Regions from separate parts of the Limosilactobacillus sp. C0001E2 genome, predicted to be linked through region 2. Evidence: predicted binding sites of a transcription regulator. Region 2 holds the regulator's gene; the other holds the start of a gene.
What was found. The regulator CtsR, encoded in region 2, represses protease genes until heat stress. The targets are predictions, from matches to a motif close to TTGGTCAAAAAAGGTCAAANA.

Region 1 (15,524 bases), on a different contig from region 2:
TCTAACGGAATTTTAAACTTGTCCCGTAACCGCCGTCGTTGGTCAGCATCAACCGGATAAAATTCCTTCGCATCAACAAAATTAGGAATATACGAAATTTTCTTCTCCGGAATTCCGTAAGCCACTAATTTAGGAATAAATGACGGGTTCACGACCACTAGATGATCCATCCGCTTATAAAATGCAATTACATAATGATAAAAGATCCCCCGGAATGGTTGTGGGATCTTCAAACTTCCTTCTAACGTTTCTGGCAAAAAATGGACATAACCAATTTTACGACCACGTTTTTTAGAAAAGGTTGAGAAATAAAAAGGTAAATCAATCGTGTGGTAGTGACTAATATCACTAGCTCGCCACTTATTAATCTCAATATCGAACTCTTTACTAAAACGCTGCCGAAGCATTTTAACTAGCTCTATATAGGCGCTGCCAACCCCCTGGCCTTTCACCTTATCAGCCGACGAATACATTGTAATCTTTAACATTAGAGTCTCCTTGAACGATGAAACAAGTGTCGACGCTGCTGTTGTTTAAGGGCGCTTTCCTGGTCTAAACGATTTTGACATTCTTCATAAAAATCGAGGACCCGCTTAGCAAATACCGCCGCCGAAATATCATGCAATTTTTGCTGACGTTTGGCAACGGCTTCAGCCCGGGGCGGATTCTTCAAATAATTCAAAACCCCGTTGACCAGTTCAGCCCGCCGCTGAAAACTAATGCCAATTCCCGGATCATCAATTAGTTGATCAGTATACTCACTCCGGCGAACCACAATCGGTAAATCGGAGGCGAGTGCTTCATCATAGGTCAACCCTTGAGATTCGGAATCAGATGCCGAAACAAAAACATCCGCCATTTGATAATAATGGTGAACTTGATCATTGTTGACCTGACCAGTAAAGGTGACGTGATCCCCTAAGTTCATTTCCCGAACCTGACGTTCTAACGAGGAACGGGCGGGACCATCGCCGACAATTAATAACTGCGTAGCTGGTTCTTGGGCAACAATATCAGGCATAGAATTAATCAATTCTTGAATATTCTTTTCAAAGGCGAGTCGACTCAGCGACAACATCACTGGAGTATCGGCTTTAAAGCCATACTTTTGGCGAATTGCGGCTTTTTGTTCGTCAGTATCGCGAAGCTTATACACGCGTAGATTAACTCCCGTCGGAATAATCCGAATTGGTGACTCGACATGATAGCTTTCAAGCGTATCTAGAACCCGTTCACTCGGCGCAATAATTCCTGACATATTCTTAAGGTATAAATGTGCTAAACGAGCCACATCCTTCGGCTTGAGAATGCGACCATTGGCAATGTAGTGAAGATAATCCTGGTACATTGTGTGATAAGTATGCAGACAGGGAATCCCCATCTCCTTGGCGACCATCTTCCCCATTACACCAAGTGAGAACTCGGTCTGGTTATGGATGATATCTAAGTGGAGCTTACGGGCAATCCGGAGGGCTTTAAACCAACCACTAAACGCGATTCGCCGATCCTTAAATGAAACGAACGGAACACTGGCAAACCGGTAAATCCCATCTTCAGGACTATCCGTTGCCCGTGGATCTGACGATGTAAAAATGTAAACGTGGTGGCCCTGCGCAATTAACTCATCTCGTAAGGTCTTAATGGATGTCGCCACGCCGCTTACTTGTGGAAAATATGTATCTGTAAACAGTCCGATATTCAAACGAAATTCTCCTTTTTCAGCGTTTTTAACTCTTAATAACACATTCTAATTATTTTAAACTTTCTCTGCTTTTGTCGCAAGTCAAAACCCGCACCAGCGAAATCATGAATCACTGATGCGGGCCTGAATTAATTATTCTGATCTGCCTGATAAAGTTCTGGTAAAGAGTGTTTGATTAACTGTTCAACTTCAGCCGCACTCTCTAAACCTAGTGCTTGATGTAATAATGGCTGCAGTTGTCGAACTGACAGGCCACTAATGAGATGTCTTAACGGTAAAATGTGATCACTAGGGACCGAAAATTCATCCAATCCCATGGCCAAAAGTAATGGTTCCGCAACATGAAGGGCCGCCATATTACCACAAAGGCTCACCCACTTGCCTTCATTATGTGCCTGACGAATAACGTGCAAGACGGAACGGAGCATTGCTGGATGTAACGTCTGCAACAGCGGTGCCACCTGACCATTGGTACGATCAACCGCAAATAAATACTGTGCGAGATCATTTGAACCAATGCTAAAGAAATCCGCATACTGAGCAAATTGATCAATCATTGTCACGGCTGCTGGCGTTTCAACCATCATCCCGACTTGAACATTATCAGGAATCTTAATTCCCTCATCAGTAAGCTTTTGCCGTTCTTCATCAACAATCTGCCGGGCTTGGCGAAATTCCGATAATGTCGTCACCATTGGAAACATAATCGCGATTTTACCATAAGTAGCTGCCCGCAGTAACGCGCGGATTTGCGGACGAAGTAACTCTTGATGAGCTAATCCGAGCCGTAAGCCTCGCAATCCTAGCGCCGGGTTACTACCATCATCATAACTTGCGTCCTGAACTAATTTATCACTACCAATATCAAGAGTCCGAACCACAATTAGTCGTTCTGGCATGGCAGTAGCAACCTGCTTATAAATCGCAAATTGGGCATCCTCGCTGGCAAACCGGGCATCCTCCATTAGCATAAATTCCGTCCGGAATAATCCAACCCCTTCCGCACCGCTATGTGTAATGGAATTAATTTCGTCTGGCAAGGACATATTTGCAGCAATCCGAATCCGCTGCCCGTCAGTACTGCGCGTTTCCTGATGTTTCAACTTACCAAGTGCACTGTTTTCACGTGCATACTGGCCGGCCATTTTCTGGTATTGATCAATCTCCTGCGGTGAAGGTTGCAAAATGACCTTACCGTGAATACCATCCACAATTGCCACCATGTCATCATGAGCATATTTGGTCACTCCATGAGTTGCTACAACACTTGGAATGGCTAGTTCTTCGGATAATAAAGAGAAATGTGATGTTGCACCGCCTTCATCCGTTACCAGGGCAGCAACTAATTGACGATCAAGGCGAACAACCTGAGTTGGACTAATTGAATGGGCGATTACAACCGCCCGGTGGTCTAAATTAGCAACATCTGGAATCGGCTCTTGTAACAAGTGGCTCAAAAGGCGTTGGCCAAGGTCATGAACCACCCCGACCCAAAAAGGACTGCTGACTGCAATCGTGGACAGCTTTTGTAAACGATCTACCAACTGTTCCACCGTCCACTCAGCGGTCCAATGGTTTTCAATTAACATATCCATCGCCAGTTGGCGGACGGCTGGATCATTGATAACGGTCTGGAGCGTCCGAATGGTCATAATTGGTCGACCAAATTCTGCTTCCGCCTGGTCACCAATTTGTCGCAAATCATGGTTAATTAAAGAAAAAGAATCACGAAGCCGCTGTGCTTCATGATTCTCATCATCCGCGACCTTATTAGGTGCGGCCAGACTGGATGCCCCCATGACATAGACCGGTGCGATGGTAATCCCGCCACCGGCAGCAATGCCGTTGAGTGTGTGGGACATGATTAGTCAGCCAGTCCTTCCTTCTTCATTGTGTCTTCGATTGCTGCAATGGCATCCTTTTCGTCGTCACCTTCAGCAGAGATTGTTACTTCAGCGTTTTGACCAACACCAAGTGACATTACACCCATGATTGACTTCAAGTTAACGCTCTTACCGTTGTAAGTTAAGGTAATGTCTGAAGTAAACTTTGAAGCAGTTTGTACTAAAATCGTTGCAGGACGTGCGTGGATTCCAGTTTCAGCAGTAATAGTAAAATCACGTTTTTCCATTATAATCATTCTCCTTAGAACAATAATAGTTAAGCAGCACTTTTCGCGCTTTACTTTGTTTTATTATAGCGATTGTAAGCGGTAAATACAAGCGTAAAAATTACGATTCAGCCCGCTCACTAATTAGATGATAGTGAATTTCTCCACCATGCTTGGCATCCCCCTCAATTTGGGAACGGTATTGATAACTTTGAAACACATTTTGAAAATCCATGAACTGTTCCGGCTTAATGATCAGTTCTTTCACCTTTCCCGCATGCAGTTGATCCAATTGTGCTTGGTAATCAATTTCTGACAACCCATCATCCCCTTTAAAAAGTTTCTACTATATTATACATGATTTTCGCACCAATTTAGCAATCATTCATAAAGAGTGCTAAAATTTATTTGGATGCAGAGGTGATTAAACGGCGATAACGCTTGATCCAACAGCGTTTATTCACAATTCACTCAATCAGTGCATTCCCTTGCTTTCTGAAAAAAAGTAAGTATAATTATAATCAATAGTCAAGAAAGGTCAAACTTTTTTGAAATTAATGAAGGAGGTATCTTTCGACAATGTTATGTCAAAACTGTCACGAAAATCCTGCAACCATTCATCTACAAATGATGGTTAATGGTCAGAAAATGCAGGTCGACCTCTGTCAAAAATGTTATGAAGAATTTAACAATCAACAATTAAATATGATGAATGGAGGAAATGATATGAATAATGGCGGATTTGCCTTCGGTAACATGGACGACTTTATGAAGGCACTCAATAATATGCAAAGTCAAGCCGCAGCTGGTGCTTCCCAAAACCAACGTCAAGGTGGCAACGGTCGTGGCGGTAAAGGCGGCATGCTCGCTCAATTTGGGATCAATATGACGGACCTTGCCCGCCAAGGAAAAATTGACCCGGTTATTGGCCGTGATAATGAAATTAAGCGGGTCGTTGAAATTCTCAACCGGCGGACCAAGAATAACCCGGTTTTAATTGGTGAAGCCGGAGTTGGTAAGACGGCGGTCGTAGAAGGACTCGCTACCGCGATCGTATCGGGTGACGTTCCAGAAAAACTGCAAAATAAGGAAATTATTCGTTTAGACGTGGTTTCCCTTGTTCAAGGGACTGGAATTCGTGGTCAATTTGAACAGCGGATGCAACAATTAATTAAGGAAGTTTCGAAGAACCCGAACATCATTCTCTTTATTGATGAAATCCATGAAATCATGGGTGCCGGAAACGCAGAAGGCGGCATGGATGCCGGGAACGTTTTGAAGCCTGCTCTGGCACGTGGTGATTTCCAATTAATTGGTGCTACGACCTTAAATGAATACCGGAAGATTGAAAAGGACGGTGCGATAGCCCGGCGGTTCCAACCAGTTCAAGTGGAAGAACCTTCCGTTGACGAAACTATTCAAATCTTAAACGGGATCAAGACCCGTTACCAAGACTATCACCACGTCAAGTACACGGATGATGCCATTGTGGCCGCTGCCAAGCTATCTGATCGTTATATCCAAGATCGGTTCCTGCCAGACAAGGCGATCGACCTCTTAGATGAAGCGGGTTCACGGAAGAACTTGACTTTAAAGAATGTCGATCCGGCCGCAATTGAAAATGAAATCCACACTGCTGAAGCCCATAAGCAGCAAGCCGTTGATAATCAAGACTATGAAAAGGCGGCCTTTTATCGGGATCAGGTTACTCGCTTGACCAAGGCTAAGAAAGCCGCTGAAGAAAACAAAGTTGAAGATGAAGCAACGGTAACCGTTAAGGATATGCAGGATATTGTTGAAGAAAAGACCAACATTCCGGTCGGTGATTTGCAAAAGCAAGAAGAAACACAACTCAAGGATCTTGACAAAAAGCTTGACGCTCACGTTATTGGACAAACGGAAGCTGTCGATAAGATTGCACGGGCCATTCGTCGGAACCGGATTGGTTTGAACAAGTCCGGCCGCCCAATTGGTTCCTTCCTCTTCGTGGGTCCAACTGGGGTTGGTAAGACTGAAACTGCCAAGCAATTAGCCCAACAACTCTTTGGCTCAAAGGACGCCATGATCCGTTTCGACATGTCCGAATACATGGATAAGATGTCAACATCCAAATTAATTGGTTCTGCACCTGGGTACGTTGGTTACGAAGAAGCCGGTCAGTTAACCGAACAAGTTCGTCGGCACCCTTACAGCTTGATTCTCCTGGATGAAGTTGAAAAGGCGCACCCAGATGTAATGCACATGTTCCTGCAAATTCTGGACGATGGACGTTTAACCGATTCCCAAGGCCGCACCGTTTCATTTAAGGACACCATCATTATTATGACCTCCAATGCTGGTTCCGGTGACGCGGTTACCAGCGTTGGATTTGGTGCTGAAGCTTCTGGTGACACTTCATCCGTCTTGGATAAACTGACTAATTACTTCAAGCCAGAATTTCTGAACCGGTTTGATGACATCGTTGAGTTTAACGCCCTCACTAAGGATAACTTAATGAAGATTGTCGACCTGATGATTAAAGACGTTAACACAATGTTGGCAGACCGCAACTTACACATTGACGTTCCAGAAGATGTTGATGAAAAGTTAGTCGAACTTGGCTACAACCCGAAGATGGGAGCACGTCCATTACGGCGGGTAATTCAAGAGCAAATCGAAGATCGGATTGCCGACTTTGTTCTGGACAACAGTGATGCCCACAACTTGGTTGCCAAAATGGATGGTGACCAAATTACGGTGATGGCAAAAGATGACGCCAAAGAACCAATGACAACAGAAAATAACGACTAATTTAGACTAACCAAAAGGGATCGTGTCATAAGTAATTCTGCTAGATGGAAATACGAATGGCGCGGTACGCAAATGGGCTCCAGTGCTCGGTCAAGCCGAACTCTGGAGCCCTATTTGCGCTCGCGGGGGCGTGAAAACGAAGCCATAAATGGCTTCTGTCACGCTCCCTTTCTTTGTAGGTGCCTTAGTAGTGGCAATGCAATTAATGGTGTCACCACCGCGGTGATAATTAACTCCACCACCCCGTTCGTTCCGAGGATGATCGCTAAGGCATTAATCAGTCCTGATTGATGAACATGGTAACCAGCAGCAACCGCCGGGGTATTCGCAAATAAATAAATTCCCCCAAGGACCAACATCGAATTGGTTAACGATGCCAATGCTCCGGATAAACTGGCCGCAATGCGTTCACTTCGTTGACGGACAATTTTGAACACATATCCAGCAACAATCCCCACCATTATCCGTGGTAAAACAGCGATGAAGGGATTAGTAAAAATCAGTGGTGCCAATGGACTGCTGGGGTAAACAAACGCCCTGATCCAGGTTAGAACTCCCCAGGCACCACCAACCACCGCCCCATCTAAGGGGCCAAAAAGAACCGCAACCACCGCGACCGTGATCGGTAACGTTGTGATTGAAAGCGGACCAATCGGTAGGTTCCCAATAAATGGTAACAAGTCTTGTAATACAATTAACACAATTAACATCGTGCGTCGGGTCATATTGTGGATTTGCTGACGTTGACGATTCATGATTATCTCCTCAAATTTGATAAAGAAATTATAGCATAACCAGTAACTAAAAAGCTCGTCATTTCTGACGGGCTTTTTGTGTATAAATTTAGTCGATTTTTTCTAAATAATGATACTTTAAAATATCATCATCCGTAATTGGCGTATTTTGCCCCTTTGCATACGCACGACTCCATGGCGTACCTAAGTTATGGGTAGGATTTTCGTCATCATTATTAAAGCTGTTCGTCTTTTGAAAATACTGCCCGTATTTTTTAACAACTCCATCTAAATATTGCTTAATCTTTGGTTTAGCTGCAATCTTTTGTAAAAAATCAAATTGGTAATTCATAGTTTCTGGTGAATATTTAATCCGTTTCCAGATATCATAATCAACTGGTCCATGAGAAAAAGCAATAAAATGAGCGTTAAAGGGTCGTTGATGGAATTCCGTTAAAAAACCTGCATAACCATAATATAGGACCTTTTGTAAGGAAAAGGCATCTAAATGCTATTTGGTTTGTAGATATGAAGCAATGTCCTCATCATTTAGTTCACTTTTGCTTTTCATATCAGAGATAAATGATTCCAAGGACGATTCATACTGAACATCTTTAAAATATGGGTCCTTTTCTTTTAAAGCTTCCAAGGAGGCATCGCGAGTCGATTACTAAACGACAACGGAATGTTTTTAATTAAATGACTGATCTTTTTTTCTTGTTCTTCAATTTTTTGATAATGTGTTGAGGCAAAACGGTAAGCCAATTTTTGCCTACGATATGTCACTAATAGTATTAATTGAATCATCGTTACTTACCTCCTTCTTTTAGTATATCATCCCGCTCCTGATTATGCCTTAGATGGGCAGTCACATTCTCTTGTTCGTCTTCCTGATCCCAAATCTGTAATTCCCATGGAAAAGTCATATTACTTTTCTTGAAATAACAATGAAACGCATGGTAGTTATGGTCATCACGATGGTAGAAACGACTGATTATTTTTTGTTTCTTTAAACAATTCAACAAAGCTTTGATGTGATCGATTTTCCTATACTTATTTAAAGAATGTTAAGATCACTCTCTCCGCCAGGATAAACGCGGTATACTAACCTTAATGAACAAAAATAATGGAGTTGAAACTCATGAAATCTTTAAAAACTGGACGCCCCTTCTGGGTTTATTACCAAGATATTGATTCGGGAGCCAATCTTGCTGTCCCGCAATTAATTCGTGGATATGAAAACGACGGATACACCGTTGTAAAAAAAGAATTACCCCAATATAAACTTATTAAAACTGACGGTCAAACTTCCGGCAAGTTCGATGGCAGTCAAGAAAATGTCCACTTCTACTACCGGAAAAAGAGCTGGGGTGAAATCGAAGATATCGATATGTACCTCTACTTAGAACAACCTGTCCAACAGTATGATCAGGTGGAAGGAATGCCGGTTGATAACATCCTCCCTGGCGAAATGTATGTCCGTTCATTCGAACGGGTAGCAACGACCAATGGTGAATTTTGGTATGAAGTGAATGCTGATCGTTGGATCAAGTTTGATGTGAATACAATGAAAATTGTTCATCACGACCCATTTGCTAAGGAACCACCAGTTAAGGATGGACCGGTTACTAACCTACGCGTTTTGCCATTAAATAAAGTGCCCGCCACCGTTGATTACTTACGGGGCGGTCATCTCTACACTTATGATTATCCATATGGTCAGTCCACCGGTACTGTTGCCAACGGTCAAGACCTAGTATTAATTGGTCGACTGGAAGACGAGAATGGGGTCACCTGGTATCAAGATGAGCAACGGGGCTTTATTAATGGTGCCTACGTGCACTTAACAAAACAAGATGAGGATGAATAAGATGAAAATTGGTGTAATTGGTGCCGGTAACATGGGGACGGCAATGATCAAGGGATGGCTTAATGCTAGTCAGGTTACCATTGCAGTAATGAATCCAGAAAATCCGCGGGTCACTAAATTTTGTGCTGAACGGCAACTTCCGCTTTTTCATCATGCAAACGAAATGATGGACTGGCAGCCGGATGTATTACTATTGACCACTCCCGCATCATTGACACTAAACATTATTAAAGACTTTGATCAGCTCCCTGCAAAAGTTGTCATGATTTCGGCCGCCGCCGGGATTTCATTGCAGAGCTTAGGAAAAGTCTTGCTTAATAATCCATGGATACGCATTATTCCAAATATTCCCGTTAGTGTTAACGCTGGTACCATTGGGCTGGCACTCGGTAGCAACACTGATCATTCTGCGGATGTCATTTCTCTGATCAAACAACTAGGTCAGGTGATTACCATGCCTGAAGATCAACTAAATATTGTTGGTACCATTGGCGGATGTGGCCCCGCATTCATCGATGTCATCATGGACGCATTGGGCGATGCGGCAGTTAAGCATGGCCTTAACCGACGGACTGCGAATGAACTTACTGCCAGTATGGTGGCCGGGACCGGTAAATTAGCATTGGAGTCCGGATTATCTCCAGCTGAATTACGTGACCAAGTTACCTCACCTGGTGGAACCACAATTCGTGGTGTCGAAGCATTAGAAAAACACCGCGTCCGTTATGCCATGATGGACGCAGTGGATCAAGCAAGTGAAAATTAATAAAGGATCCCTTTTGGTATCAATGACCAAGGGATCCTTTATTTTAATGAGAGTTAACCATTGCTAGTAATGTCGTAATTTCATCTTCTGATAGAGCAAAATCCATTTGAAGCTTTTGCTTGATTTGCGTTTCAGGAATCTGCATCTGCTGAAGAAGCCGGACTGTCTTTACAAGAGTTTCCTTTTTACCTCTTGCTATTCCTTCCTCAATTCCCGCTTCCCGAACGTCTTCATCATGAAACATCATATGCGTTTTATTATCCATGTAGCCGTTCCTCCATTTCACATTGCGACTCAAACGATGAATATAACTGGCAATTTCCTTAACATAACTATCATCCTGAACATCTTTATTATCAACATATTGCAGAAAATTTTGCAAGGGTTGGGAAACATCATTAGCTGTTCCTTTAGTATTGAGGAAAATTACTGTACGACCATCGTTCATTCGGATACGTGGATTATTTATACAAACATTTTGAAATTCATACTTACAAAGTCCATGACCAAAAGGATCAAATGGACAAATAAAGATTACGTAGGTTTTCTTTAATCGTTCATAACTGTCGCCATGACTAATCAAGTCACCATCAATTCGTCCTTGATAATACCTAATTCTTTGCGGTAAAGCTTTCGTTTTTCGGACTTGCATATCAATTTCATAAACTGCGTTTGAATCTTCAGTATAAACATCAAAACGAACGCCGTGGCTATGTGGATCTTCTTGTACTCCCTTTTCAAGAACCGGAAATTTAATTTCCCTTACCTTCAAGTCTGGTAAAATCATTTGAATCAAATGCTTACAAAGACGCAAATTACTCATCACACTGCCAAAGACATAACCATCTTGAATACTAATCTTTTCCATCAAATCTCTCCTTTATATTACCCGATATATTTTATAGACGGAAAAATCGCTGTTTTTTATTTAATAATGCATCAATAATTTCTGTAATATTAAATCCAGTTTTCTGGTAAACTTGAAGATACTATAGATAAAAAATTTGGGAGAGTAAATTACATGACAAATATCATTATCGGGATAATATGTTTAATTATTTTCTTTGCATTTCTAAAGTTCTTTATGATTGTTGGCGGATTAGCAGCAATTGGGGCACTCATTTATTTCTGTGTCAAAGCGTATCAAAACTCTGACAAGCGGACTAATCTTTTAAAGAAGCGAATTATCCCTTCTTTCATCATTATGTTAATTTGTTTCGGTATCGCCGGTACACTATCCGATCATTCTAAAAATTCTCATCATGAAGCCGTTTCCAGTTCAAAAACTGAACATCACAAAGAATCAAGTAATGACGATGATGATGACGACAGTGAATCCGAGGAAAATGATGATGAATCAGATAATACTGATACGTCATCCGATAATCAAGAAGATACGGAAGACACTGATAATAATTCGAATGCAACTTTAAGCAACAATAGCAATGGTACTGGTGTTGACAATAATCATGGTGATATGACCACTGATCAGCAGGGTACCATTGTTGGAAATTCAAAATCAATGATTTATCATACTCCAGGCCAGCACGGTTACAGAATGAATTCTGCGAACGCCGTTTATTTTAAAACTGAAGCAGAAGCTCAAGCTGCTGGTTATCGAAAAGCCTTGCGGTAAAACTATTGATTCATCTAAATATTCTAAAAGAGTCGATCAATTTGCTTGATCGGCTCTTTTAATAATTTATCCATATAAATCAGAATGGTCTAGTTACTCTCCTCCATTATTTGTTGTTCCTTCATGGGGAGTCTGTTCACTTGGTGTTGTTTGAGTATTCGAAGAAGTTAGTCGGCTTGTTGTATAACTGTTCGCGTAAGAACGTAATCCTGATTGTGGTGATCCACCAGTTGTAACATTTCTTCCATTTCCAATGTTATTAGCAACACGGTTACTGCTGTATGAACTTGACGAAGTGCTAATGCTAGAAGCACTACTACTTTGAATTGAAGATTCATGAGAACTTGCAGGATTATCTTCAACCACTAATTTCTTAGTAATCTTACGTTTCCCATTCTCAGCAACAATATCGTACGTCCCGGAATCACGGAAAGTGTAATGAAAAGTCACCTTATTTTTTCCTGAACGTACATTAAATTCTTTGTATACTTTTTTACTGTAATGACCAACAATTTTTAAATGAGTATTTGGCGAAACTTTAAATGACACTCGTCGCTCACCATTTTCATCTAAATGAACTTTTTTATTAAAGGTTAACGAAATTTGATCATTACTACCCTCTTTTACCTTAGTTGATTTTTTGGAAGATTCATGAGAAACTGCTTGCCCATTTTTATATGAAAGGTATCCTCCTCCACCAAAGCCAACAAAAAAGATAACTATTAATAACCAATTAATAAAAACACGCCAACGTCGGACTGTCGAATATCCTCTTTTCATTCTTAATACTTGAACTAAATACTGTAAAACAAGCAGAACGACCGCTATCACTCCACTTAAATTGAAAAATTCTTTGTAAATCCATACTTTTTCTTCCCATATATTAATTAATTATTGCAGAAAACTTCTACGTTATTTTATCATACTTATTAAAATTTCTATATTGTTATTGCCAATGATTTTAAGCTAACTTCCTGTTTTATATTTAAAATCGTTTTAAATTAACATTTGACTAACTACATACCCAAATTTCTTTCTTCATATTGATTAATTAGACCTATAATTAAAGTAATGAAATTATCTAGCCAGAAAGTTTAACAATCTAGGATATACTATTGGGAGAAAAACAAATGAAAAGAATCAGTTTAGTTAGTTTTATTATAATAATGTGTCTATCTTTAGCTGCGTGTGCAAAAAGAGTAAACGGACAGAAAGTCTACAAAACTCAAATTGAAAACGGTATAAAGCCGGTTGCAGGAACAGGTAAATGTAATCGTGAATTAATCCGTATTAAGGGTACCACTTCAGCCCCAAGTGGTTATAGGGTTGTAGCTATTTCTAATACTGGTCAGCATAGTCGGATTGGCGAAGATACTACTATGCAAAATAATGTGAAAGTAAAAGATGGTAAGTTTGCTGGTTATATTGATCCTGCTAAAAACAATCCAAAAGTCAAAAAAGGTGACAAACTTAAATACCACTTCTTAGCAGTTAAGAATCCTAAAGACATCAAAGATAATAAATCAACCAAAAACGTAATTAATAAGAAGTTCAACACAACAACCGTCAAAATAAACTTTGAACCAACAACCCTTTTCGTTCAGTCAAAAGTTCAAACTAGTTTAGGTAAGGGCGCTAAAGTTACCAAAAAATCGAAAACTGTCTACACAATTACGCCGAAAAAAGATAGTTCATTTGAAAACGATGTTTCTAAGGCAATGTATGATGATAAAGATAGCTGGAATAGTATAACTAAGAAGATCAATAAGCTATCTAAGCAAACTAAAACACCAAATGGACGGATTGCACTTGTATTAATGAATCCTGAAAACCATAAAAAATTCCTTTTTGTTTCCATTGGCGGCAAGACTAAATATGATGCAATTACTAGTGGCACCGTTAATAGCAATGCATCAAATGCTAAGAATGCCTCAAGTAATTCTGATAATAGTGACGACGATGGTGATGATTTTGAACTAGCCATGATACTAGCTTGGTTGCTGGCGTATGATGAAGAATACGGTGACGATTCATCCGAAGATACTAATGACGATTATTACGATGATAGCGATACCGATGATGACTACTATGACTATGACGATAATTACGATAATAATGATTCACAAGATAATCAAGATTATTCTGATGATTCACAAAGTAATAATGGTCAGCAACAGAATGGCGGTCAGCAAAATAGTGAACAAAATACTAATTCTGCAAACGTTCAATAGGCGTTTATAAAGATTAAAAATAGGGTCACAAAAAGCCTGTACTATCAACGTTAAACGTTGTTAATACAGGTTTTTACTGTTATACAATGCTGCGCTGTTTTGGGGTAGCTGAGGTATTGGTATGCCAGCATTTCACTCTAAATGTGTTAAGGTTTTGTGTTAATTTCATGGTCAGAAACTGTGGTCAAAAGCTGATGCGACAGTAATCCAAAGTGAATTTACTAAATAAATTTCCTTTTATTCTATTTTGTGATAGTTTTAAATAAATGACTCAATAGAAAACAGATAATTATTCACTCATGATTAACAAAGCCCCAAAAAATATTTTTACTATTTTATCATTACTTATTGCATTTATCGGCTTAATTTATACATATCGTGTAGATCAGAGAACAAAGTATGACGAAAAGCCATCATTCAATATTGTACAAAATTTATGAAATCCTTCAGAGTCATCGTTTACTTTTGTAAATGAATCCACTAAAAAGTTAGCACAATCGACTTATCATACTTATTTATTAATGATTCCTAGCAAAATTTGTTGGAAATCCGACAAGAAAGTCTACAGTAATTTAATTCTGTCTCCTACCAAGTGATAACGAAACAAACTGATTCTTTTAAAACAACTGGAGATATTGAGACTTCATATCTTCCTAAGGAGTTTTTTGCAAAAAAGGAAGTCGCGATATTATCGAAAGTAAAGAAGTCAGCTTAAACAATTCTTTAAAAGCCAGAGTTGTAACATACCCCATGCTAGTTATTTATTGTAAAGATAGCTATCGTTATAGTGGAGAGAAAAGATTACATAGTATTAACTTTTTATCAACACCTATAGATAAGATCAACCTCTCGTCAACGGATTCAAAAAATATAAATAGTTATATTCGTGATAATTCCAATTTGGAACTTAAAGTCATTAAAAATCAAAGTATCTATCAGACAGTTAACGATAATATTTCTAAAAGATTCAATGAATTAGTTCAAAATAGAGCCAAAAGTGATAAAAATGGATACTTAATTTGAGTAAAAAAAGCGGGTATGGTTTTATACTTAAAAAAATGAATTATTTAATTTCTCCTCACGATCCAATAGATGATTAAGATACTTCAGCCCACTAATTTAACACATTTTAACACGCGACTATCCTTACCAAATCAACACTCTTAGCACTTCAACCACTTCAAAATCACCTACCAACATCCGCCTGTGTTAACAAACGTGTTAAAACAGTGCCATTTAAGTAACAAAAAAGCCTGTAACATCAACGATAATCGTTGGTATTACAGGCTTTTATATACTTAGTAGTGCTCAATAAAGTCGCTTTTTTAGGGTAGTTCAACCCTTGTTGTAAGAGGATTTCATCCTAAACGTGTTAAGATTTTGTGTTAAAAGCATAGTAAGAAACTTTGTTCAAATAGCATCATTATGGGATTTCTGCAGAATAACTACCTCATAAACAACTAGACTCAACTATCTAACTTGAACGCTATCCGACTTACTCTCTAGTAGCTATATTCAGTTAACTAATTCAGTAACTATCTAACATATTTCTCTGTTTTCAATGTATAAAGCAGGCGGATCCACATGTCTTTCTAAAAGCTCTAGTTTCGTCAAATTACTTAATATCTTCCGAACTGCCGATGGAATCTGTTTTAACTTTTTAATTCCTGACTTCGTGACTACAT
Region 2 (15,524 bases):
AGGCAGGTGATTTTGACTTGTCCTTGTGGCTCTTCCGGCCCTTACGAACCAGTTGATTAATTGTAGGCATAATTAATCCCCTTTCTTTGATTTAAGTCCACACATCCAGGTGGTTCTTTTTTGGTTATAAAAAATGGATGGTTATTTAATTTGTGCTATCGCGGACGTTCGTCTGTCCAACGACAGACACAATCGCTGCTAACAAAAGCACCTTGACTAATTTAACATGTGGTGTGCCCGTTGTCAAATGATATTCGCGAGGATTTTTCATGAATTAGTGGTCCTTTTTCGTAATTTAAAAATGAGGTGACATCATGATTATCATTTTACTATTATTTGGTACCTGCTGGTCTTCATTTTTAACGACGTGGACCTGGCGTAATATTTTCGATCTGAATTCTACTTTAGGTTCCTATTCCGTTTGCGATCATTGTCGAAACAAAATTAGCTGGTACTATTTGATTCCACTTATCGGTTACCTACTTCAACTTGGTAAGTGTCACTACTGCGGAAAACGGATTAATTACTATTGGTTTATATGTGAGGTGGTTGGAGCATTTTTCTGGGCTGAGTTCCCCATTTTTTCCATACAAGATTTAATCATTTTTTTAATTGTTGATTCATGCATGATTATTACGTGTACTCAGGATTGGTTTACCCACGAATTTAATGGTTACTTGATACTTAGTATCTGGCTACTTCATTACTTAAACGTTATTAATCCTAGTCATATCACCGTCCTCCTTTACGCTCTTTTTTGGATGATGGGATATTTTTACTCTCAAATTGGTAATGGTGATATTGATTTTATTATCATGACCACCTTAAGTTGTGGACCATATATTTCTACACAGGCAGTCCTTTTCGCTTGTCTCTTTTCCATCTTTCATCCCAAACTCTATCGCCATGCTCCGATCCCACTTCTTCCCTTTCTTTGGTTAGGACTATTTTTAAGCCTCATTATAAAAAAACACGCCCTGCTTTAGGACGTGTTAAATTAATACAACTATTTTTCAGATTGAGCATCGACCACTTTAATGGTAACGGGAAAAATCTGGACGTTATTATTAACCAAGTTTTCAATATATTGAAGTAATAACAAAACCCAAGCAAACGCCAAAATAAATGCAATCAATTCAAAAGCGGTTAATGACAAATAAGTAAAGGCTTCGAAGACAATGTAGTCAACCGCAATTACCCCACCAATCATATAAGAAACTTTTAAGAACTCTTTGGTTACTTCTGGTAGAATCCAACGCACGGTAGCAATCAAAATTAATAATAAGTACACAAGCCACATTGCAATTCGATCATGAAATACGTGGAACTGTGGATTATTAGGAAAAAGACCAATGCAACCAATACAACCACCAAGCGCGTACAATAAGCCACGCAATGTGTTAACTTTCCACCCATGATATTTATGGTTTAAATTAACGAAAAGATAATCGATCAAAATTATCAATAATAATCCTGAAAAAACTAACGTGATATTAAACGAAAAGTGAGTATTATTCTGGTTAGTTCCCAAAAAGCTAAAATTATGGCGCCACCAATTTTTGGTTGAATTAGTCAACATTGAAAAACCGACACCACCAACAATCATAATGGTCATCAAATTAGTAATGATCCCCGGTGAAATCGTCATTGCTAAGTTAATCATTAAATAATTAACGACTGCTTCAGCAATAAACACCAACACTGTCGATGTATATATATCAAGCATTAGCCCCTTAAAAAGTTCGCCAAATAACCAATATACGGCCTGCATAATAAATACAATAATCATTGAACATGCAACAATTAGTGGGGGTAAACTTCGCCAAGAAAAGGACCGGGCAGGCCCGGTACCCCGAATTTTCTGCATAATGAATGTAATCGCAAATACTAATGTGCCACAGATCGCATTTAGCAAAATCGATGCCGTAGCAATTGAATAATTTCCGCTCAAAGGCACCACATGATAATGCTGATTAAGCATATAAAATAAAAAACAAGCGGCAGATAAAAATGCTAAGCTTCCATACCACCAAAAATGAATCTGCGGAATTAAATCAGCAACATTGGCCGGCCGGACCAAAATCGAATTATGCTCTAGCCGCATTGAATACTCTGTTCCATCTAATTCTAGCTGTTTCACCGCTGATTTTGGAATTTCAATCTGATATTTTTCCAATTGATCTCCTCCCACTATTAACTTTATAACATTAGCACTTTTATTAAGGAAAACACAAGCAAAAAATAAGACGTGAGCCATCTTGACTCACGTCTTATCGATATTTAAAGAAAATTACTGATTGTCATTTTCTTTCATTTGCTCTTCCATTTCACGGATAGAACCATTTGGCATTGTAGTCACTGCACTATCGGCAGTTGCTCCAACACTAACTTCCTTTGGCTTGATGTTTCGGTAAGCACTCATACCTGTACCAGCCGGAATAATCTTACCAATAATAACATTTTCCTTCAGACCGACAAGTGGATCTTCCTTGCCACGAATAGCAGCATCGGTAAGAACCCGCGTCGTTTCTTGGAAGGACGCCGCAGATAAGAAACTGTTCGTTTCAAGTGCGGCTTTCGTGATCCCAAGAATTACCGGACGGGCAGTTGCTGGAATGCCACCTGAAATTAATGTCTTGTAGTTAGCATCACGGAATTGACTAATATCCATTAATTCGCCTGGAAGAACATCAGTATCACCAGGATCCATGACCCGAACCTTACGCATCATTTGACGAATCATAATTTCAACGTGCTTATCTAACAGATCAATCCCTTGCATCCGGTAAACACCTTGAACTTGGGCCAGCAAGTATGTTTCCGTGGAAAGAACATCACGAACCCGAATTAATTCCTTCGGATCAATTGAACCTTCGTTAAGGGCAGCCCCACGATGAATAAAGTCGCCTTCAGCAACACGCAAACGAGCCGTGATTGGCAGAGTGTAAGTCCGCGTATCATTTTCACCCTTAACAGTAATGTCCTTAGTTTGTTCAGCTGGGTTTTCTTCAATTGATTCAACTTCACCGGTAACTTCAGAAATCGTTGCTTTACCTTTTGGATTCCGCGCTTCAACAATTTCTTGCACACGAGGAAGCCCCTGAGTAATATCTTCATTTCCGGCAACCCCACCAGTGTGGAAGTTCCGAAGAGTCAATTGAGTACCAGGTTCACCAATTGATTGGGCAGCAACTGTACCAATTGCTTCCCCTGCTTCAACCTTGTCACCAGTTGCGGCATTCCGACCATAACACCGTTCACAAACCCCGTGTTCAGTGTTACAAGTGAAGGCGGAACGAATCGTAACCGTCTTAACCCCGGCATCAACAATCTTTTGAGCCATTGCTTCATCAATCAGCACATTCTTACCAACAATCCGTTCACCCGTTGAAGGATCAAAGACTGACTTCATGGTGTAACGACCTAAGATTCGGTCATACAATGGTTCAATCATTTCATTACCATTGGTAATTGCAGAAACGTCCAAGCCACGGTCAGTTCCACAATCTTCTTCTCGTACAATAACGTCTTGGGCAACGTCAACTAACCGCCGGGTCAAGTAACCAGAGTTGGCAGTCTTCAGCGCCGTATCAGTCATCCCTTTACGAGCACCGTGGGAGGAAATAAACATTTCCAGCACTGACAATCCTTCACGGAAGTTAGAAAGAATTGGCAATTCCATGATCTTACCAGATGGTGAAGCCATCAGTCCACGCATCCCAGCAAGCTGAGTAAAGTTAGAAATGTTACCACGTGCCCCAGAGTCGGACATCATGTTAATTGGGTTATGGATATCCATATGCTCAATCAGTTTTTCTTGAACTTCATCCTTAGCGTCGTTCCAAACACCAATAACCCGTTCATAACGTTCATTATCAGTGATTAAACCACGACGGAATTGCTTAGTAATTAAGGCAACCTGCTTATGAGCTTTTTCAATAATTTCAGGCTTTTCCTTTAAGTCGGTAATATCGGCAACCCCAACCGTTAACCCAGAAATGGTTGATTCATAATAACCAAGATCCTTAATTCGATCTAGGAATTCAGATGTTTCCGTCACTTTGTAAATCTTGTAGATTTCCGCAATGATATCTGAAAGGAAGCCCTTCTTGAATGGTGGAACAAGTGGAGCATTTTCAAGGTAATCATGAATGTCTTCACCTTTATCCAAGAAGTACTTATCAGGAACCCCATTTTGTAAGTTATCATCAGTTGGTTCATTAATGTAAGTGTAATCTTTTGGCAAGATCTTGTTGAAAATCAGCTTACCAACACTTGTTACCATGATCTTATTACGTTGATCATCCGTAAATGGCTTTTCAGGGTAAGCAGCCACTTGCACCCCAACACGAGTTTGTAATGCAACATAACCGTTCCGATAAGCCATTTCTGCTTCATCAGCATCCTTGAAGATCATTCCTTCACCTTCACGACCCTTATCTTCAGTGGTCATGTAGTAGTTACCAATAACCATATCTTGTGAAGGCGCCACAATTGGTTCCCCATCACGAGGAGATAGAATATGATGGGCAGCTAACATTAACAAACGAGCTTCGGCTCGTGCTTCATCAGAAAGCGGAACGTGGATGGCCATTTGGTCACCATCAAAGTCCGCATTGTAGGCTGTACATACTAATGGGTGTAACCGCATGGACTTACCAGAAACCAAAATTGGTTCAAAGGCTTGGATACCCAAACGGTGCAATGTAGGTGCCCGGTTCAAAAGAACTGGGTGTTCCTTAATAACATCTTCCAGAACATCAAATACCTTATCATCACGCTTATCAATCATACGCTTGGCTGCCTTAACGTTATTAACTAAGTTACGTTTAGTTAATTCGTGCATGATAAATGGCTTAAATAGTTCTAGCGCCATTGGAATTGGCAGTCCCATTTGATTCATCTTTAATGATGGACCAACATCGATAACTGAACGTCCAGAGTAGTCAACCCGCTTACCAAGCAAGTTTTGACGGAAACGTCCTTGCTTACCCTTTAGCAAGTGTGAAAGAGATTTCAGTGGACGATTACCTGGTCCGGCAACTGGACGCCCACGACGACCATTATCAATTAATGCATCGACCGCTTCTTGGAGCATCCGCTTTTCATTTTGAACAATGATACCTGGTGCATTTAACTCTAATAAACGCTTCAAACGATTGTTACGGTTAATAACCCGCCGGTATAAATCGTTCAGATCAGAGGTAGCAAAACGTCCACCTTCTAGCTGAACCATCGGCCGTAAATCAGGTGGCATAACTGGAATAACATCCATTACCATCCATTCAGGCTTGTTGCCAGACTTAATGAATGCTTCCAAAATATCTAGACGCCGAACTGCTCGTGTCCGCTTTTGACCGGTTGCATCCTTCAATTCAGCCTTTAATTCGTCAGCTTTTTTTTGAAGATCAACATCCTTCAAGAGCTTCTGAACCGCTTCTGCACCCATTTCTGCGGTGAAACGGTCACCATATTCGGCCTTCTTATCACGATACTCTGCTTCCGTCAAAAGTTGTTTCTTTTCTAAAGGAGTGTCACCTGGGTCCAGAACAACATAAGATGCAAAGTAAATTACTTCTTCCAAAGCCCGTGGACTCATGTCCAAAACGAGACCCATCCGTGATGGAATCCCCTTGAAATACCAGATATGTGATACTGGAGCAGCTAATTCAATGTGTCCCATCCGTTCACGGCGAACTTTAGAACTAGTAACTTCAACTCCACAACGGTCACACACTAATCCCTTAAAACGAACTCGCTTGTACTTACCACAAGCACATTCATAATCTTTGGTTGGACCAAAGATTCGTTCGTCAAACAGACCTTCTTTTTCAGGCTTCAAAGTCCGGTAGTTAATCGTTTCTGGCTTCTTTACTTCACCGTATGACCAACTACGAATCTTGTTAGGTGAAGCCAACCCGATCTGCATACTTTCAAAATTATTGACGTCAATCAAAGGGCTGTCCTCCTTTTTTAGTCTTGCTTAGCTTCATTTGGTTCAGCTGACGTTGATTGATCAGCATTTGCCGTTTCTTGTTGTTTTTGTTGGGCGTGTTGCGCTGATTTACGAACATCAATCACATCTTCGTCCATGTTTTTAAGTTGTACTTCTTCATGGTTATTGTCGAGCACTTTCATGTCCAAACCAAGAGATTGAAGTTCCTTAACCAATACCCGGAATGATTCTGGAACACCTGGTTTTGGAATCTGATCACCATTAATAATGGCATCATAAGTATTAACCCGTCCAACAACGTCATCTGACTTGTAAGTCAAGATTTCTTGCAAGGTGTAAGATGCACCATATGCTTCAAGGGCCCAAACTTCCATTTCACCGAACCGCTGGCCCCCAAATTGGGCTTTACCACCAAGTGGTTGTTGGGTAACTAATGAGTAAGGTCCAATTGAACGTGCGTGGATCTTATCATCAACCATGTGAGCTAATTTCAGATAGTGCATAACACCAACGGCAACTCGTTGTTCAAATGGTTCACCAGTCCGTCCATCATAAAGGATTGTCTTCCCATCTGATGGCAAACCGGCTTCCTTAACAGCATCCCAAACGTCTTGATCAGTGGCCCCATCGAAGACTGGAGTAGCAATGTGAATCCCTAATTCACGGGCTGCCATCCCCAAGTGTAATTCGATAACCTGACCAATGTTCATTCGTGATGGCACACCCATTGGGCTTAACATGATATCGATTGGTGTTCCATCTGGCATGTATGGCATGTCCTCTTCAGGAACAACGATCGAAACCGTCCCTTTGTTACCATGCCGACCGGACATCTTATCCCCGACCTGGATCTTCCGCTTTTGGGCAATGTAGACCCGGACCATCTTGTTTACACCAGGTGACAGTTCATCCCCGTTTTCACGAGTGAAGACTTTAACGTCTTGGATAATTCCGCCACCACCATGAGGAACCCGAAGTGAAGTATCACGTACTTCACGAGACTTTTCACCAAAGATCGCATGCAGTAAACGCTCTTCTGCTGATAATTCAGTAACCCCTTTTGGTGTTACCTTACCAACCAAGATGTCACCATCATGAACTTCAGCACCAACCCGAACGACACCATTTTCATCCAAATTCTTTAATGCATCAGCACCAACATTTGGAATTTCGCGAGTCATTTCTTCGGGTCCTAGCTTAGTTTCACGAGCTTCTGATTCGTAAGATTCGATATGAATTGATGTATAAACATCATCCTTCACTAATCGTTCAGAAATTGCGATGGCATCTTCGAAGTTATAACCTTGCCAAGTCATGAATGCAATCAGTGGATTTTGTCCTAATGCCAATTCACCTTGTTCCATTGATGGACCATCAGCCAAAATATCGTCAGCATCTACATGTTCACCAACTGTAACAATTGGACGTTGGTTATAGTTCTTACCACCATTTGAACGACGGAATTTCATTAGTTTGTAAGTATCAAGAGTGTCATCATCACGACGAACACGAATTTCACGTGCATCAACATATTCAACAGTTCCAGAGTACTTAGCAATTAAGGCAACCCCAGAGTCATGAGCAGCCTTATATTCAATCCCCGTTCCAATCAGAGGAGCATGAGGATTAATAAGCGGAACAGCTTGCCGCTGCATGTTGGCCCCCATCAACGCACGGTTAGAGTCATCGTTTTCCAAGAATGGAATACATGCAGAAGCAACAGAAACTACTTGTTTAGGAGAAACGTCCATGTAATCAACGTTTTCAGCGGTAGTTGAAATATAGTCATCTTTATCACGACACATAATTTCATCTTCGGCAAATGAACCATCATCATTTAGCTTAGTGTTAGCTTGCGCAATGATGTAGTTATCTTCTTCATCCGCTGTTAAGTAGTCAATCTTATCCGTAACTTTATGAGTTTCCCAAGAAACCCGCCGGTAAGGCGTTTCAATAAAGCCATACTTATTTACTCGTGCGTAAGATGATAAACTGTTGATCAATCCAATGTTTGGTCCTTCAGGAGTTTCGATTGGACACATCCGACCATAGTGCGTATAGTGAACGTCCCGAACTTCATATCCAGCACGATCACGAGTTAAACCACCAGGTCCAAGGGCAGAAAGACGCCGCTTATGAGTCAATTCTCCCAGTGGGTTAGTTTGGTCCATGAATTGTGAAAGTTGAGATGAACCAAAGAATTCCTTGATGGAAGCTACAACTGGACGAATGTTAATTAATTGTTGTGGAGTAACCGTATTGATATCTTGGATTGACATCCGTTCACGAACAACCCGTTCCATCCGTGCCAAACCAATGCGGAATTGGTTTTGTAATAATTCACCAACAGAACGAATCCGCCGGTTACCTAAGTGGTCAATATCATCAGTTGAACCAATTCCTTCTGGGAGATTAAAGAAGTAGTTTACTGAAGCAATAATATCAGCCGGTTGAATGTGCTTGAGTTCCAATGGAATATGGCCGTTGGAAACGATTGGCACAACTCGTTCTGGGTCCTTCTTAGAATAGACCAGAATCTTTTGGAGCTTAACTGGTGCAGTTACTACAGCTTCATCGGAAGGTGTGTACGTCACCATCTTAAAGTCATCGCTTTCAAGAGCTGGTTCTAACTTTTTAAGGACTTCTTTAGTAACTACATCGCCCTTATTAGCTAAAATTTCACCAGTTTCTGGGTCAGCCAAGGTTTCAGCCAAGGTTTGTCCCAACAAACGATACTTCATCTTAAGCTTCTTATTTGTCTTGTAACGTCCAACTGGTGCCATATCATAGCGCTTTGGATCAAAGAAACGCGCGGTCAAAAGACTCCGTGCAGAATCCGCAGTCTTCGGTTCACCTGGACGTAACCGTTCATAAATATCTTTCAATGCTTCTTCAACACGGGAGTCTTCAGCATCTTTATGAACATCCTTATCCAGAGTTGCGCTCAGTGAGTCAGAATTACCACCAAGCATTTCAATGATTTCATCATCTGAACCAAAGCCCAGCGCACGAACTAACTCTGTTAATGGTAATTTCCGTGTCCGGTCAATCCGCACATATGAAATTCCCTTAGCATCCGTTTCGTATTCCAACCATGCACCACGGTTAGGAATGAAGTTGGCACCATAACTTGGCCGACCATTCTTGTCAGTTTCTTCATTATAATAGACCCCTGGTGAACGAACTAATTGAGAAACAATTACCCGTTCTGCACCATTAATAATGAAAGTCCCTTGATCAGTCATTAGTGGGAAATCACCAAAGAACACATCTTGTGACTTAATTTCACCAGTTTCGTGGTTGGTTAAGCGTAATGTGACGTGGAGTGGTGCTGAATAGTTAGCGTCATGTTCACGTGCTTCATCAACTGTATACTTAGGTTCCATAAGTTGATAATCAACGAATTCCAAAGAAAGTTTCCCTTGGAAATCATCGATTGGCATAATGTCATTAAACATTTCCCGGATACCCTTATCCATAAACCAATTATATGAATTAGTTTGGATCTCAATCAGGTTCGGTAGATCAAGAACTTCCTTAATCCGAGAATAACTACGACTGGTACGGTGTTTACCGTATTTTACTAAATGTCCGGCCAAAGTATTCACCTCTCTAATTTGTTGGGTAAGTTCAACTTGCGAAATATTACATTTTGATTACATTTTGGATAAAATGCAACTTTTGGGCAAAAAAAATCCAAAAGCAGCTGGCAACTACCTTTGGGATTTATAAGGATTGCAATGGACAATAGATCATCACAACCGTTGAACTTACAGTTAAATACTTTCAAAGTATAATCGTTTTTTCTGACTAAGTCAACCGTTGCGACACTAAAAAAGAGGTTAGCTCATTAACTAACCTCTTTTATCTGAACGTGATTTCTTAACGCTGATTCAATCCGTTCATAAAGATATCTAAAATAATCCGGTTACGTTGTTCTTGCGTAATAGAACGGCCACCAAACTTTTGAAATGAATTAAACATTGGACTAAGACTAGCAATAAATAGCTCCGCAGCTTCTTTCGGCAACACATCTGGTCGCATCTTGATGTCAGGTTGCTTAAAGAATTCAGAAACTGGCTCAATGTAATCAATCATAAAAATTACATTTAATTTTCGCTTTGAACTTTGGCTAAGCAAATCCCCCGCGCTTTGCCACTGTTCATAGATATCTTTTGGATGCAGACGCAACAGGGTCTTAGCTAACTCCCATAAACGTTCTTCACCTTTTAGTTCGCTTTCCCGCATCACCTTATTTACTTCTTGACGAACCCGACTTCCATGACTAGTCATTACATCTAAAAAGAGTACTTCCTTATCGTTAAAGTGGTGATATAAAGCGGGCTGGGTAATTCCGATTTCTTTAGCAATATCACGGGTGGACGTCCCCCCAAAGCCATTATTCAAGAACAACTTAGTTGCCGTCTTCATAATTGCTGTCCTGGTTTTTGCTAATTGTTCAGATCTTCTCATATTTCAAACGAGCCTTTCTCATATTCAGTTTAACCAAATACCAACTATTTTAGTTTGCCAAAATAATTGTACATTATTTACTCATTTTTTCAATAAATTTTCGCGAACTTTATTTCCTAATCAAATCTACTGTTCTTTATCATTGAACAGCCAACGGATGTTTCCTACCAGCTTTTTGACTAGTAAAAGTTAGTTTTCCTTGACGAGCACCCACCGTGACCGTAGCAGCATTCTCAATTTCAACAGAAAGCAATGCTAAGCTAAGTGGATCTTCTACTAATGTTTGAATGGAACGACGTAGTGGTCGAGCACCATACTCTGGATTATAACCATCTTGGGCTATCAGATTAATTGCGGCGGGAGTAAATTTCAATGTGACATTTTGCTCTGCCACCCGCTGGGTTAAATCCTTTAATAGTAATTTGACAATTTGATGGAGATCATTCTTTGTCAAAGAATGGAAAACAATCGTTTCATCAATCCGGTTCAAAAATTCAGGCCGGAAATGTAACTTTAGCTGTTCCTGAATAGCTGCTTCCATCGCTGCATAGTTATCTTGAAGATCCTTAGCACCAAAACCAACTGTCTTTTCATCTCGAAGCTGGGTAGCTCCTAAATTAGAAGTCATAATTAAAATCGTATTTCTAAAATCGACTTTACGACCCTTCGAATCAGTCAAGAAACCATCATCTAACACTTGCAATAGTAAATTAAAAATATCAACATTTGCTTTCTCGACCTCATCCAGCAGCACGACAGAATATGGATGTTGCCGAACTTTCTCCGTTAATTGGCCACCTTCTTCATAACCAACATATCCCGGAGCAGCTCCAACTAACCGACTAGCACTGTACCGTTCTTGGTATTCTGACATGTCGATACGAATCATGTTGTCTTCCGAACCAAACATTTCTTCTGCTAACGCCTTAGCTAGTTCCGTCTTACCAACACCAGTTGGGCCTAGGAACATGAACGAACCAATTGGTCGGTGAGAATCCTTCAACCCGCTCCGTGCTCGACGAATAGCCCGTGCTAAAGCTGTTACGGCTTCATCTTGGCCAATCACCCGTTGATGAAGTCCTTTTTCTAAGTGCACCAGTCGATCGCTTTCTTTTTTCTTCAATTGTGTTAGTGGCACACCCGTCCACTCTGAAACCACCTGTGCAATATCATTATCGTCAATTTGTAGTGAATACTCATCTTGAGCTTCCATTTTTTGCCGGTGATCCCGCTCACGATCAACCTTATCCTTTAGTTTTAGTTCTTGCTGTCGCAATTTTGCCGCCTGATCAAAGTCTTGTTGTTCGATTGCCAATTCTTTTTGATCACGTAACTCATCCAGCTGACGAATTTGCTTAGCAAACGCAGTATTTCGCCCTTGACCATCAATCCGTTTCATTGCAGCCGCTTCATCCATTAAGTCAATTGCCTTATCTGGAAGAAAACGGTTAGTAATATACCGATCCGACAATGTTACCGCCGCCTCTAAGGCCTGATCAGTAATCTTTAGATGGTGATACTTTTCATATTTTGGCCGAATCCCCCGTAAGATCTCCACTGAAGCCTTTTTTGTCGGTTCGTCGACCGTGACAGTTGCGAAGCGGCGTTCAAGTGCTGAATCAGATTCTATGTGCTTTTGATACTCATCTAATGTTGTCGCACCAATTAACTGCAATTCACCACGTGCTAACGCCGGCTTTAAAATATTAGAAGCATCAATCGCGCCTTCAGCACCACCAGCACCAACTAGTGTGTGTAATTCATCAATAAATAGGATCACATTACCGTCCTGGTAAATTTCATTAATGATTTTCTTTAGACGATCTTCAAATTCACCACGATATTTAGTTTCTGCAACTAATGACCCCATATCTAACATCATTAGTCGACTACCAATTAAATTAGCTGGAACTTCTTCTTTAACAATTAACTGCGCCAGCCCTTCAACAATCGCCGTCTTGCCAACACCCGGTTCACCAACTAAGACTGGGTTGTTTTTAGTCCGGCGACTTAAAATTTGGACGACCCGCTTAATTTCACGATCACGGCCTACCACCGGATCCGGATCTTCATCACGGGCCATTTTAGTCAAATCACGTGCCAGTTTATCGAGGGTTGGAGTCTTACGGCCATTTCTTTGAGAACTATTTGGTTGATTATTAAACCGTTGTTTAGCATTATTAACCCCTAACCGACGTAGAAGAGTCCGGCGAGCTTGCGGAACATCTACGTTCAGGCTATTTAAAATCCGCGAAGATAAAATATTACTGTCGCCGAGCAAGGCTAACATCAAATGCTCGGTTCCAATTTGGTTAGTGCCTAACTGTTGAGCTAACTGGCCAGCTACCGAGAGCACCTCTCGCATTTTAGGAGAGTATGGCAAATAGCTATCGGCAGTCATATTAGTCATCGTTCCATAGCCTGTAAAACGTTCAATTTCTTCCCGAAGATCATCCGTTGTAACATTTAACTGCCGTAATAAATTTGCAGCAACCCCATTCTTTTCTAAACTCAACGCCAGTAATAGGTGTTCGGTCCCAACTGCTTGATGTTTGAAGTAACGCGCCTGTTCTTGAGCAATATTCAAAGCTGATTGTGCATTAGGAGTATACAAATAATCTGCCATAAGCGTTCTCCTTTCAGTTAACTTTCATAACGAAGACGATTTAAAAAAGCGATAAGCACCCGAGCACGCAGTCGATCTGCATTTTGCCGTGCAGTTACACCAAGGGTGTCTTTTGAGAGCGCCGCTAACATTAAGTCACCCTCTCGCCGTGAGATAACCTTTTCTGCATACAATGTTTGAACAATCGTAAACGCATCATTTTCCGTTAGCGATTGGCCAATTGTATTGATGAGCATATCTAGTACATCAACATCATCAATCAGATTAACCCGTTCAATCCGGATATAACCACCGCCACCCCGCTTACTTTGTACTAAATAACCATTTTGCAATGTAAAGCGTGTTTTGATGACGTAATTAATCTGCGATGGAACAACGTCAAAATGATTAGCAATCTCAGAACGACGAATTTCTACTTTTTCATCATCTGCTAAAATCGATTTTAAATACTTCTCAATAATATCTGAGATACTTTTCTCTTCCATTTTCTCATCCCCATCTCTGACTAATATTGACCTTAATCTTAATAACATTATAACAGACACAGCTTTTTCAATGAAAGAGCAATTCCAATTCATCATTGAGTCATATTTAAGACAACAAAAACAGCCCGCAATCTATCATTGCGAACTGTTTTTAAATTGTTTTAAATATTAGTCCTTGTTGTGAACAAAGTCAACAACGTTCCGACCAACAACTTTATTGTCCTTCAATTCTTGAATCATGTCGTTAATTTCTGAAAGCTTCCGAGTCTTAACAATTGGGTGAACCTTACCTTCGGCACCAAATTGGAAACATTCAGCTAAGTCTTGACGAGTACCAACCAATGAACCAGCAACGATGATTCCATCAAGAACAGTCTTGGCAATATTTAGTTTCATATCACCTTGTGGAAGGGCAACGGCAACTAGCTTACCATCTGGACGAAGTGAGTTAACTGCTTGGTCAAAGGCAGCAGTGGTAACAGCAGTAACAACAGCTGCATGAACCCCGCCAACCTTTTCTTGAATTTGTTCATCAACATTATTGTCATGACGGTTAATGCAGATTTCAGCACCATTTTCTTTAGCAGCCTTCAGTTTGTCAGGGTTACCATCAACGGCAATTACATGTGCACCAAAAACGTTGTGGGCAAATTGAATTCCGAGGTTACCTAAACCACCGGCACCAACAATTGATACCCATTGACCAGGCTTAATGTCGGCAACCTTCAAAGCCTTGTACATAGTAACACCAGCACAAGTTAATGAAGTAGCTTCAACTGGATCAAGTCCTTCTGGAACCTTAACAGCGTAATCAGCAGGAACAATACATTGTTCAGCCATCGCACCATCAGCAGTGTATCCAGCGTTCAAAACGTTCCGACAAAGAGTTTCACGACCAGTCAAACAATATTCACAATGGCCACAGCCCTTGAAGAACCAAGCGATTGAAACCCGATCACCAACTTTAAGGCTTGTAACACCAGGAGCGACCTTTGATACACGACCAACCCCTTCATGTCCAATAATCCGACCAGGCTTCTTACCGAAGTCACCAGCAGCACAGTGAAGGTCAGTGTGGCAAAGTCCACAGTATTCCATGTCGACTAATGCTTCGCCGGGCTTCAAATCACGTAATTGAACATCTTTAACAGTAACGTAACCGTCTACTGGATCATTAATAACAGCAGCTTTCATAGTGCAAAAATCTCCTTTTTCCTTGTTTGAAATCGTTTACGTCTATTATCATAGCAGAATTTCGGCAAAAATAAAGTGAAATATTGAACATTCTTTGTAAATTATTATGGACCATTAGTTAAGAATCGCCCCTGACTTCAGACCACGCTTGACATGAACGTTAAAACCAAAACAAATAATTTTTGTTACCATTTTCACTTACTTAAATAAAGCAGCGATAGTTGTTTCATGTTAAATTTACACTTTTCTTTTTTGTAAAATTATTTTACATATAATGCTTAATTTCATTTCTGCAAAAAAAGTCGAACCCATTGGAAGTAACCGGTTACATTGATTTTATAAGTGAAAATATCTACTGTCGTGATTAATTAATCATATTTTATTTTTCTTCGTTAGCTGCCTATATTCCTTAACAAAATTAAGATATTAGACATTACAGCTTGAAAAAGTTTAGATTTATGGACATATTTTAGATTATGTATAGTGACATTTAACGTTTTTTGTCAATAATTGAAGGTGAAAGGTCCTTTCAAGACAGTTTTGATTTACACAGTAAAAGATTTGTTTTCACCTTTACTAATGGGAAAACCATTAGTGTTTAATTCTAGTGGGAGATGGTGATAATGGCTGATGTTCCAGCTATTGGTCCGCATAGCGGACCGCATTTCAGCCACGACAAAACATTAGATAATAGTACAAAGCAATATAACCAGTTAACTGGTCTCAAGCTCTTTGCCATGTCATGTTCTGTTGTGATCTCAGTTGACGAATTCGCCCCATTTGGCAAAGC

Region 1: a site for CtsR is predicted at 4,337-4,357, ahead of AC1EKL_RS07905 (ATP-dependent Clp protease ATP-binding subunit). Genes of this name have one in related genera too.

Annotation. Positions count from the first base shown of each region.
Region 1 is NZ_JBWPXC010000009.1:2,001-17,524, forward strand. It holds gene AC1EKL_RS07880 (glycosyltransferase family 4 protein) at 1-488, opposite strand, end outside; gene AC1EKL_RS07885 (glycosyltransferase family 4 protein) at 488-1,702, opposite strand; gene ptsP (phosphoenolpyruvate--protein phosphotransferase) at 1,831-3,564, opposite strand; gene AC1EKL_RS07895 (phosphocarrier protein HPr) at 3,567-3,833, opposite strand; gene AC1EKL_RS07900 (hypothetical protein) at 3,934-4,131, opposite strand; gene AC1EKL_RS07905 (ATP-dependent Clp protease ATP-binding subunit) at 4,392-6,602, shown strand; gene AC1EKL_RS07910 (ECF transporter S component) at 6,761-7,357, opposite strand; gene AC1EKL_RS07915 (hypothetical protein) at 7,446-7,688, opposite strand; gene AC1EKL_RS07920 (hypothetical protein) at 7,973-8,143, opposite strand; gene AC1EKL_RS07925 (MucBP domain-containing protein) at 8,478-9,206, shown strand; gene proC (pyrroline-5-carboxylate reductase) at 9,208-9,972, shown strand; gene AC1EKL_RS07935 (Rpn family recombination-promoting nuclease/putative transposase) at 10,016-10,840, opposite strand; gene AC1EKL_RS07940 (sunset domain-containing protein) at 10,994-11,608, shown strand; gene AC1EKL_RS07945 (hypothetical protein) at 11,702-12,388, opposite strand; gene AC1EKL_RS07950 (hypothetical protein) at 12,739-13,839, shown strand.
Region 2 is NZ_JBWPXC010000002.1:193,049-208,572, reverse strand. It holds gene rpsL (30S ribosomal protein S12) at 1-70, opposite strand, end outside; gene AC1EKL_RS03205 (prepilin peptidase) at 315-986, shown strand; gene AC1EKL_RS03200 (ABC transporter permease) at 1,007-2,176, opposite strand; gene rpoC (DNA-directed RNA polymerase subunit beta') at 2,291-5,956, opposite strand; gene rpoB (DNA-directed RNA polymerase subunit beta) at 5,974-9,564, opposite strand; gene AC1EKL_RS03185 (TetR/AcrR family transcriptional regulator) at 9,839-10,429, opposite strand; gene AC1EKL_RS03180 (ATP-dependent Clp protease ATP-binding subunit) at 10,569-13,055, opposite strand; gene AC1EKL_RS03175 (CtsR family transcriptional regulator) at 13,073-13,540, opposite strand; gene adhP (alcohol dehydrogenase AdhP) at 13,709-14,734, opposite strand; gene AC1EKL_RS03165 (amino acid permease) at 15,358-15,524, shown strand, end outside.